Regions from separate parts of the Faecalibacterium sp. Marseille-Q4164 genome, predicted to be linked through region 1. Evidence: riboswitches for the same ligand, from Rfam matches in the RefSeq annotation. Region 1 holds a riboswitch; each other region holds the start of a gene.
What was found. Region 1 has a riboswitch for cyclic di-GMP ahead of J3352_RS09715 (leucine-rich repeat protein). Riboswitches for the same ligand answer to the same signal wherever they lie in the genome.
Positions count from the first base shown of each region.

Region 2: linked by a shared signal. The riboswitch ahead of J3352_RS14390 (leucine-rich repeat protein) and the one ahead of J3352_RS09715 (leucine-rich repeat protein) in region 1 are both predicted to bind cyclic di-GMP.
Region 3: linked by a shared signal. The riboswitch ahead of J3352_RS09365 (CAP domain-containing protein) and the one ahead of J3352_RS09715 (leucine-rich repeat protein) in region 1 are both predicted to bind cyclic di-GMP.

Region 1 is NZ_JAFREJ010000010.1:50,850-54,125, reverse strand. Features, by position in the region: gene J3352_RS09720 (MATE family efflux transporter) at 1-834, opposite strand, end outside; cyclic di-GMP riboswitch class I at 1,101-1,176, shown strand; gene J3352_RS09715 (leucine-rich repeat protein) at 1,336-3,276, shown strand, end outside.
Region 2 is NZ_JAFREJ010000005.1:37,504-40,779, forward strand. Features, by position in the region: gene J3352_RS14390 (leucine-rich repeat protein) at 1-1,245, opposite strand, end outside; cyclic di-GMP riboswitch class I at 1,444-1,519, opposite strand; gene J3352_RS07175 (putative ABC transporter permease) at 1,761-2,810, opposite strand; gene trmB (tRNA (guanosine(46)-N7)-methyltransferase TrmB) at 2,812-3,276, opposite strand, start outside.
Region 3 is NZ_JAFREJ010000009.1:56,979-60,254, reverse strand. Features, by position in the region: gene rnhA (ribonuclease HI) at 1-284, shown strand, start outside; gene J3352_RS09370 (hypothetical protein) at 281-793, shown strand; gene J3352_RS09365 (CAP domain-containing protein) at 903-1,772, opposite strand; cyclic di-GMP riboswitch class I at 1,905-1,980, opposite strand; cyclic di-GMP riboswitch class I at 2,106-2,181, opposite strand; gene bilS (flavodoxin family protein BilS) at 2,301-2,804, opposite strand; gene bilR (bilirubin reductase) at 2,832-3,276, opposite strand, start outside.

The DNA.
Region 1 (3,276 bases):
GTTGAAGATGGCTGTTGCCACCAGCGCAAAGTTTGCCACCACGCCGTAGGCGGCCACGCCCACGTTGCCCGCCAGCCGGAGCAGCAGGAAATTGAACACGGTGGTGGTCACAGCAGAGGAGAGCTCCCCGACAAAGCCGGAGATGCCCAGCTGGCAGCTCTGCACCAGCAGCCGGGCCGAGGGGGCCTGCCGGACAAAGGTGAGCGTGTTGCTCTTTTGAAAGAAGTGGCGGCTGCAGATGGCGATGCTGAGCACCGGCGAGATGGCGGTTGCCAGCGCCGCGCCGGGCAGGCCCAGCTCCATGGGGAAGATGAAGATGTAATCGAACACCACATTGAACAGGCTGCCGCTCAGGGTGGCCACCATGGCAAGGGACGGGTCGCCGTCGTTGCGGACGAAGGCCGAGAGGATGTAGTTGCACATGAAGAAGGGTGTGAACAGCAGGAAGATGCGGGTGTAGTTCAGGCCCAGCGCCACAATGTCCGCATCGCCGCCCATGAGCTGCAGGAGCGTGCCCGGGCAGAACGCGCCCGCCAGCATGAACGGGATGGCGATCAGGCAGGCGCAGAGGATGGCGTTGGAAAAATACCGCTGCGCCCGCGCCTCGCCCTGCGCCTGCAGGATGGCGTACCGGGTGGCCGCACCCAGGCCGATCATCGAGCCGAAGGCAAAGATCAGGTTGTACATGGGCAGGCAGAGGTTCAGCAGGGTCACGCCGTCGGTGCCCGCCACCTGGGCGATGAAATAGGTGTCGGCCAGAATATAGCACGATGTGCCGATCAGACCGAAAATATTCTGCGACACATACTTGAAGAACTGCTTTGTCAGGTTCATGGATGCTTCCTTTCCGCGGGGAGAATAGGGGAGTGAAACGTAAAAACGACTACTACTATATCATAAAACTTGGCATATTTCAACGAAAAAGCGAGGAAACACGCCGCCTTTTCCCAAACGGAACACTTCTCCCCGGGGAGATGCTGCTATCCGAAAATGTCATACAAACACTGTCGCTTTTGTGCAACTTGCCAAAGATGTTTTTGGGTTATTGACAAAAAAAAAAAAAAAGTTTTATGATTTTTGTGTAAGTTGCCACATAAAAACAGAAGAATCGGCAAACCAATCGAAAGGCTGCGACGCAAAGCTAAAGGGCCTGTAATATGGCAGCCAGCCGCACTTTCTCAACCATACCGCACATGGGCATCACCTCAAGGGGCGGTAGATTCCCAAAGTACAAAACGCAGAGCGTTGTACCAGCCATTTGGCCGGTGCGGCGCTCTTTTTGCTTTGTGCGGGCATGGTTATATTTTGGGAATAATTCATAAAAGGAGGATTTTTATGAGATTGAAACGAGTGATCAGCGCCGCCTTGGCAGTGAGCATGGCAGTTTCCATGATGCCTGCTACTGCGGTTTCGGCGTTTGCAGAGGGAACGAGCACCAAAACTGCGGAGACAACCACTGTTACTGGCAAGAATAGCACCGAAAGCAAAGCAGAAACCTCTGGTTATTGTGGTGCAGAGAATCAGGAAAAGAGTGTTCAGTGGGCTTTCAATAAGGAAACCGGCGTTCTGACCATTTCTGGTACCGGCCGTATGGCGGATTATAAGTACGGCAATACGGAAGATACCCGCCCTTGGGCAGCTTTTTCAAATGTAATCAAAGAGGTTAAAATTGAAGAGGGCGTTACCGGTATTGGTGGTAATGCTTTCCGAAATCTTACTGCACTGACCAAGACAAATATTCCTGCAAGCATTAACTATTTGGGTGATTACATCTACCGCGCAGATAGTGAACTTACGGATGTTGAATGGGCACCCAATTTTACGGCACCTAGCCTTAAGGATAACGATACGAATGGTGGAACGTATACTGGTACATATGTTCCAACCAGTATGTTTGATTTCTGCTCCAAACTGGGTGACGGCAAAGAGCTGACGAAGTGGCTTCCCAGTAGCTTTACTGGCGTTGGTTGTGCTGCGTTCCGTGGAACACAGTTTACAGTTGATTTTGATAACTGGAGCAATTTGAAGTATATTGGTGCCCGTGCATTTGAGCAGATGCCTCATCTTGAGAGTTTTACGCTGACAGATGGTATTCAGATTGGTTTGAGAGGTACGGATTCTAATGCGTTCAATGGTTCTGGATTGAAGAAACTGATTGTAAATACTGAGGAAGTACCGAGAAGCTTTGCGAATGGATGTACAGAATTGACAGATATTACATTAGGCAGTGCTGTAAAAAAGATTCAACCTTTCGCATTTTATTCGACAGCTATTACTACATTAGATGTGCCGGAAGGAATCAGTAACATTGGAGATTCTGCATTTTATGCTTGTCAAAATTTTAATAAATTGACATTTCGGGGCAAGGTAACATTAGGGGAAAAGGTATTTACTGCGTGCGGCATCAAAGAACTTGATATTCTGGATGGTGCAGAAGTCATTTGTACAGGTGGAGATCCTTTTAGGGGAAGTGGAAGTGATCCTGCGGTGACCACAATCAATGCAGTTGAGTTAAAAGGTGCGTTAAAGAGTGGTAAGGAAGATCAAACAGACGGGAGTCTTTGGCACGATATATTTTCTAAAAATGCTGGAATAACAACGGTAAATGTTTGTGGCCAAAACCTGCAATATGTGCGACCGTCAGTATTTCCGAGTATGGAAACATTGAATGTAACAGGCGGAGATGCGCACATTCCAGCTGAAAATACCTATGCTTTCTCTGGAAATACTACACTGAAGCATGTTGACATCGATGTTGATACTTACACAGAAGATGAATATGAGGATAAAGATGGAAAACAAGCTGTGGTAGCATCTTTCCGTAACGCACAGGCGCTTGAAACCTTTGCGGTGAGAGCCAATAACGTAAAACTTGGAAATCGAACTTTCTGTGAGTGTGCAAATTTGAAGAAGATTGATTTTACAGGTTGCGACGAGATTCATTATATGAACGGTTGCCTGGGCTCTTCTACGAGTGGACAACCACTTAATCCCAATGTGTGCATTTATGTGAATGACGAATCTGCAAATCCGAGAGCAACCAACAATGATAGTGGGTTGGGTAAAAATGTAGGCATTGTCTTTGTTGTCGATGGCGGCATTGTTGACATGAATAAGACCGGTTTTGACAGCGTAACCAAGGCTGGATGTACCGCAAAATGGTATGAGGACGCTAAATGCCAGACCGAAACCGAGGATACTACCCCCGTAACGGGTAAAACCTATTACGCCAAGTGGGCAAAGAACAATTACACTGTGACCTTTAACAACAATGGG
Region 2 (3,276 bases), on a different contig from region 1:
GTAAACATTGCCCTTGTCGCTGGCGGCGTTGTCATCGTAGGTAAAGGTGCCGACTTTCACAGTCAATTCATGGTCGGGGATGGCTTCCCACTTGGCGTACAGGGTGGTATCGCCGGAAACGGTATCGTTTTCAACATCAAATGCTTTGGTCAGTTCTTTGTCGGTGTACCAGCCGCCAAACGTATACCCGGCGGCGGTGGGTTCTGCAACTTTTGCAAGCTTGTCGCCAGTGTAAATAGTCTGAGCTACGGGTGCGGTGCCGTGGCCGTTCATTTCAAAAGTGACGGTGCAAAGATATTTCAGCACAGTAGGATTTTTGAAATTTCCATTATCCGTTTGTTCAAAGTTCGAACTGTTAATTAAATTATCCCATTGGTCAGCAGTACCTTTATAAACGACATTTTCTAAGGAAGAACATTTCAAAAATGCCTTTTGAACAACTTTTTTCACACTATTTGGAACAGTAACTGTTTTTAATTTTGAACATTCAGCAAACATTGCTCGCTCAATACTTTCAACGCCATCAGGAATGACAAATTCATCAAGGCTACTGCATTGATAAAATGCATGATGGTCAATATTAGTTACGCTTGAAGGAAGGGTGAGGCTCTGTAAACTAGAATTGCAATGGAATGCGTTCCCACCAATACTTTTTAGTCTTGAGCCTTCTTGAAAAGTGAATTTTTTAATACACCAATCATCATAGAATGCGTTTTCGCCAATAGTTTCTACCTCACGGGGAAGTTCAAATTCTCTAATTGCACAGCAATTTGCGAATGCGTCATGGTCAATCAATTTCAACTGACTTTCACTATCAAAAATAACATTAACAAGACCGGAGTTAGTGTGCAAGTCACCACACTGGCGAAATGCGTATGCCCCAATTCTTGTTATAGTTTTTGGTATTTTTATACTAACAAAATTTGGCTTTCCAACATAATCTTTATAGGGAGTGCTGTCTACCAGTCGGCAATCAAATGCACGGTCACCGATTTCTGTAACGGTATATGTTGTACCATTATTTACAACTGTTTCAGGAATTACTCTCTCCGTCTGTACTTCCACAGGCCCCACAACGGAGACAGTGGAACTGCTCAGTTTCTTATATCGCAAACCTTGATAATCAAATTCATCTTCTCCACGAGCGGGAATATCTGCCGCAAATGCCGTGACTGCCGACAGGGGCAGCATGGTGATCATCATGCAGACCGCAACCAATAAGCTGATCAAACGCTTAGGTCTCATAATTCTTTACTCCTTTTCAATGATTTTCCCAAAACTCTCTTTATTTCAGCCAAAACAAAAGAGCGCCGCACCGGCCAAACGGCTGGTACGACGCTCTGAACCCTTGTAGGCCCGCTGTGCGCTCGCTCTCCTGAAGGGAAGCCGACGCATCTTCACAAGGAGGTGCAAGGTTTCGTATTACCTTACCCGGAGAGAATAACGTGCAGCTGGCTGCCATGTTACAGGCCCTGTAGCTTTGCGTCGCAGCCTTTCGACTGGTTTGCCGATTCTTCAGTTTTAGCGGAAATGGCATTTTGCACAGAACAAGATACGCTTTTCTTTTTTTTTTGTCAATATGACGAAAGAAAGTTTGGAGAAGTATACAAAAGAAGTGTACAATGTGAAAAACATAAAGAAAACAAAATCGTGCAGCAGAACAAGATCTGCCTGACTTTATGGAGAATGCAGTGCAAGAAAAATGCCCCTGACCGAAAGAAGCCGGTCAGGGGCATTTGGGGTTGCTGCAGCGGGCAGGGTCAGTGCCTGCGCTCGTACTTCAGGCGCTCCCGCAGCTCGTCCAGAGAGCGGTGCTTTTCGCCGTGGCGCAGCTTGGGGTAAGCGCGGAGCATACGGCCCTTGCCAAAGTACTTGGAGCTCCGGGTGCGGGCGCGCATCTCCTCGCTGCGGGCCTGCAGCTCTTCGGCCAGCTGTTCCAGACGGAGCAGCTCTGCCGTGCGCTCTGCGGTGCCCTTGGCAGCCAGCTTGACGGCAGTGGCGGCCTCAGAGGCATTGAGCCGGGCCTCCTGGGAGGACTTGCGGGCAGCCTCCATGGCCTCGTCGGCCTTGGCGCGCAGGGCGGCAGCGGCATCCCGGGGGCTCAGTTTGGCGGCATTGTCCCGGGCCTCGGCAGCCGCCAGCTTGAGCTGCAGGCGGCTCTCGTCCATCTTCTGGTCCACATCCATGGCGGTGGTGCCCAGCAGCTCGGTCATGGCATCGGACACGGCGTGCATACTGTCGGCCACCTTTTCCAGGGCATCCAGCTCACGGGCCAGGTCAGAGGCCGCAAAGGCGGTCACCACCACGTCGGCGGCGTAGCAGGCGTACAGGATGCACATGAGGACAAAGCCCACCATCTGGGGGACCATCGCCACAAAGCCCGCGATCACGGGGTGAACGGCCTTCATCACCACAACGGTGCCCACGCCCCACAAAAGGGAGAACTCCAGGCAGATATATCCGCCGATGTTGAAGGGGAAGTCGCTGTAATCCCACCACCGGGTGTGGTAGAGCTTGTAGAGCGCCCAGCCGCCCACCAGCTCCAGCACGCTGGGCAGGATCACGCCGCCGATATAGAGCAGCAGCAGGTTGTCTGCCAGCGGCGAAAGGGTGAACAGCACGATGATCATGCCAAAGCCGTAGATGGGGCAGACCGGGCCGTTCAGAAAGCCGCGGTTCACCAGCTGGCCGGTGGAAACGGCGGCATAGATGACCTCCAAACACCAGCCCAGGCAGGAGTAGATCAGGAAAAACGCCAGGATCTGATACAGCGAAAAGCCGCAGACCATGGTGTTGACAAAAAAGGACATCTTACTCCTCCTTTGCGGCGGCAGCGGCTTCCTCCGCAGCCTTCCTCTTTTTCAGGACCTTGGGCTCGATCCAGGTCACGGCGGCATCGCCGGGCAGCTTTTTGGCGATCAGGGCCTTGATCTTGATGCCCATCTCGGTGAACATCCCCTCGTGCTCGGTGCGGATGTTCCACTCCGGCTCGTTTTCGTGCAGGTCAAAGGTCTTCCAGGTGATCTCGTAGCCGGAAGCGGGGAAGTACTCCAGGCTGTCGCGGAACAGGTCGTCGTCATCGGTCTTGAAGTAGATCTCGCCGCCGTCCTTCAGGAATTCGCGGTACTGGATGAGCTGGCGGGGATAGGTGAGCCGGTGCTTGTTGGAGGAAGCGTTCTTGCTCCACGGGTTGCAGAAGTTGATATAGATGCGGCTGACGGTATCCTGGGCGGTGAGCACGCCTTTGATGCGCTCGATGTCGGTGCTCATGATCTT
Region 3 (3,276 bases), on a different contig from region 1:
AGCTCAAGGAGCCCTGTGAGGTGAGGCTGTGCTCTGACAGCCAGTACGTCATCAATGGGCTGGAAAAGGGCTGGGCCAGGGGCTGGAAGCGCCGGGGCTGGAAAAAGTCCGACGGCTCCCCTGCCCTGAACCCCGACCTGTGGGAACAGGCATTGGAGCAGGAAGCCCGGCACAAGATCACCTATGTCTGGGTCAAGGGCCACGCAGGCCACCCGGAAAACGAGCGCTGCGACCAGCTGGCCGTGGCACAAAGTCAGGCACACGGAGGGAGACAGGGACGATGAGCGATACATTTCTGCCCGGCAGCGGGTTCGATACCTATGAGCAGCAGGACAAGGTGCTGGTGGGCCTGTGCGGCGGCACGGGCTGCAAAGCAGCTGTCCGCATTTTACAGCAGCAGGGCTTTGCGGTGATGGGCGCTGTGGTGCGTCTGTGCACCGATGACCCCGTTGTGGATGCCGCCAAGGAAGCCGCCAAGGCTCTGGGCATCGAGTGCATCACCCTGAATGCCAGCGAACTGGCCAGCCAGCTGGCCGAGGAGACCGCTGCCCCGGCCGACCTGCGCTTCCCCGCCCTGCTGGCGGCGGCTGACCGGCTGGGCATCCAGTACATTGCCACCGGCCACCGCGCCCGGGTAGAGACCGGTGCAGACGGCGTGCACGTCCTCTGCCCTGCCGAAATTGCGGACGAGAGTGCCCGGCTTGCCGCCCTGCCGCAGGAGACGCTGGGCCGGCTCATCCTGCCCTTGGGCGATTTCAGCCCCGAGGATGTGGCTGAGATGGCAGCAGAATAAAAAACAAAAGAGATGCACCCTGCCTTCCTGAAACCGGTTCAGGGAGCGGGGTGCATCTCTTTTTGCTTTATTTTATTTCATCGTACAACGCTCAATGGAAGTCATCCGCTTACTTTGCGAAGATCTGGATCCAGTTGTGGCCCCACTGAGAATTGGCATCGTAGTTGTAGCCAAGGCACATATACTTGGCGGCGGGGTCCATGATATTGACACGGTGGCCTTCCGAAGCCATCCAGTCTGCAACGACTTTTTCGGGCGTGGTCTCGCCCCAGGCGGCATTCTCGCCGGTGGCGGTATCAGACACACCGTACTCCTTCAGCACGGTGAAACAGTTGGTGCCATCGGGGCGGGTGTGGGAAGCGACCTTTGCCACTTCCTTTGCGCGCTCATCGGCGGCGGCCTGCAGCTTGGCATCGCCCATAGCCAGAGGTGCCAGATTTTCCTTTGCACGCTCAGCGTTGACCAGCGCCAGCACTTCCTGTGCAAAACCGTTCTCACTGGTGCCGCGGGCGTAGGTGAAGATCATCACCCAGTAATTGCCATACTCGCCGCCCTCGTAGTAGCCAATGCCAACGGAGGTGGCATCCTTGTCCAGCATCCGCTCCTTGAAGAAATCGTAGCGATTCCAGGCGGCGACCACATCCGAAGCATCCTCAGCAGCTGCCCAGTAGTTCTCGCCCACGGAAACATCGTCCACACCGTACTCCGGCAGGATGGTGAACTCGCGGCTGCCATTGGGGCGGTTGTAGGAGTAATTGACGGTAAGTTCTTTTGCACGGGCCTGTGCGGCAGCATTCAGTGCGCTGCTGCCCATGCTCAGAGGAGCCACACCAGCCTGTGCACGCTCTGCGTTGACGAGCTGCAGCAGCTCATCGGCCTTGGAAGCTGCGTGTGCGGGCATTGCCAGAACAAACATCAGGCAGATGAATGCGGCGCAGCAGACCAGATTCTTCAGGACTTTCATCGAAGCGTTACGCATGGTGTTGAACCTCTTTTGTGTTACCCCATGAAAAAAGGTGTCGATTGCTGGTATACTCGGCAATCGACATCTGATGCTTCAGATGAAGGTCACTCAACACCCATTCTCCGCTGTGGAGACCCTCAGGTGATGAGAAGCAACTGGCTGCCATTTTACAGGCCCTATAGCTTTGCGTCACAGCCTTTCGACTGCTTTGCCGAGGATATTCAGTTTTGCGTGCCTTTCTTCTTTTGGGAAGAAATTTGAGAACGAAAAAAGGTGTTGTTCTGCAATACACTCAGCAAAACAACACCTAGAAAATCTAAGCAGGTCGCCCAAAGAAAGATTTCTTTGAGAAGCAGCTGGCTGCCATTTTACAGGCCCTGTAGCTTTGCGTCACAGCCTTTCGACTGTTTTGCCGAGAATATTCAATTCACCTTGAGGAGCCGTTTCCATTTCCTCGACGCTATCCTACCACATCGGACAGAACCTGTCAACTGTTTTGGAGCAGCTTTCTCAAAAAATCTGCTTTTTTGAAGAGTTCTTCCGTTATGCCTGCACCTCTGCCGCCTTTTTGCGCAGCAGGTCGAGGTCTGCGGCATCCGGGTGAGCCAGCGCCTTGTCAAAGTTCTCGATCAGCATCTCGAGGTTGGGTGCATGGTTGGGCTGCTGCAGCATCTTTTCGTACTGCTGGCGCACAATCATGGGCATCTTGCCCTGGCACATATAGGTTCCAATGACCGTGTTGCTCTCATCCAGCGATTTCTGCACCGCTGCCAGGATCTGCTCGAAATATTCCGCACTGCCGCCAAAGCCTGCGGTGCCGAACAAAAAGACCCGCTTCCCCTTCAGGGTCTGCAAAAAGGCGGTGAGGGTGTCATCGGCATGGCCCTTGTCCGTCCAGAAGCCGATGTAAAGGGTCTCAGCCTCCAGTGCCTCCGGGGCCGGTGCTCCGAAGTAGGTGCACTCATTCTGGGGCAAGCTTGCGCGAAGGGTGTCGGCCAGCAGGCGGGTGTTGCCGGTCTTGCTGCTGAAAACGATGGCGTAGCTCATGGTCATTCTCCTTTATTATGTTTGAGATCAGATGCTTCCCTGTTCTTTTGCGTTCAGGGCATCATAGATACAGCGGGTGCCCTGATGGGCGATCAGGCCGCCCAGGCACTTTTTGTTGCAGCGGACACAGCGGTGGATCTTTGCCGCATTGCCGCTCTGCAGTTTGTTGACCCAGTTGGGGTCGGCCAGCAGCTGGCGGCACATTGCTGCGCACTGGATGCGGCCGCTGGCAAGCTGCTGCTCCACAAAATCGGGGTCGTTCAGGCCGCCCACACCGCAGAGCGGCACACTGGTATACCGGCGCACCTCATCGCAGAACTTGAGGAAGCAGCCGGTCTCCTTGAACTCGGGGTGGCTGGCCGGCGGGATGGTGTTTTCCAGCGCAGAGTGGTTGGCCAGTGTCACATGGAAGCTGGTCACGCCTGCCTGCACCAGCAGGGGCACGAACACGGCCAGTTCCTCCTCCACCACA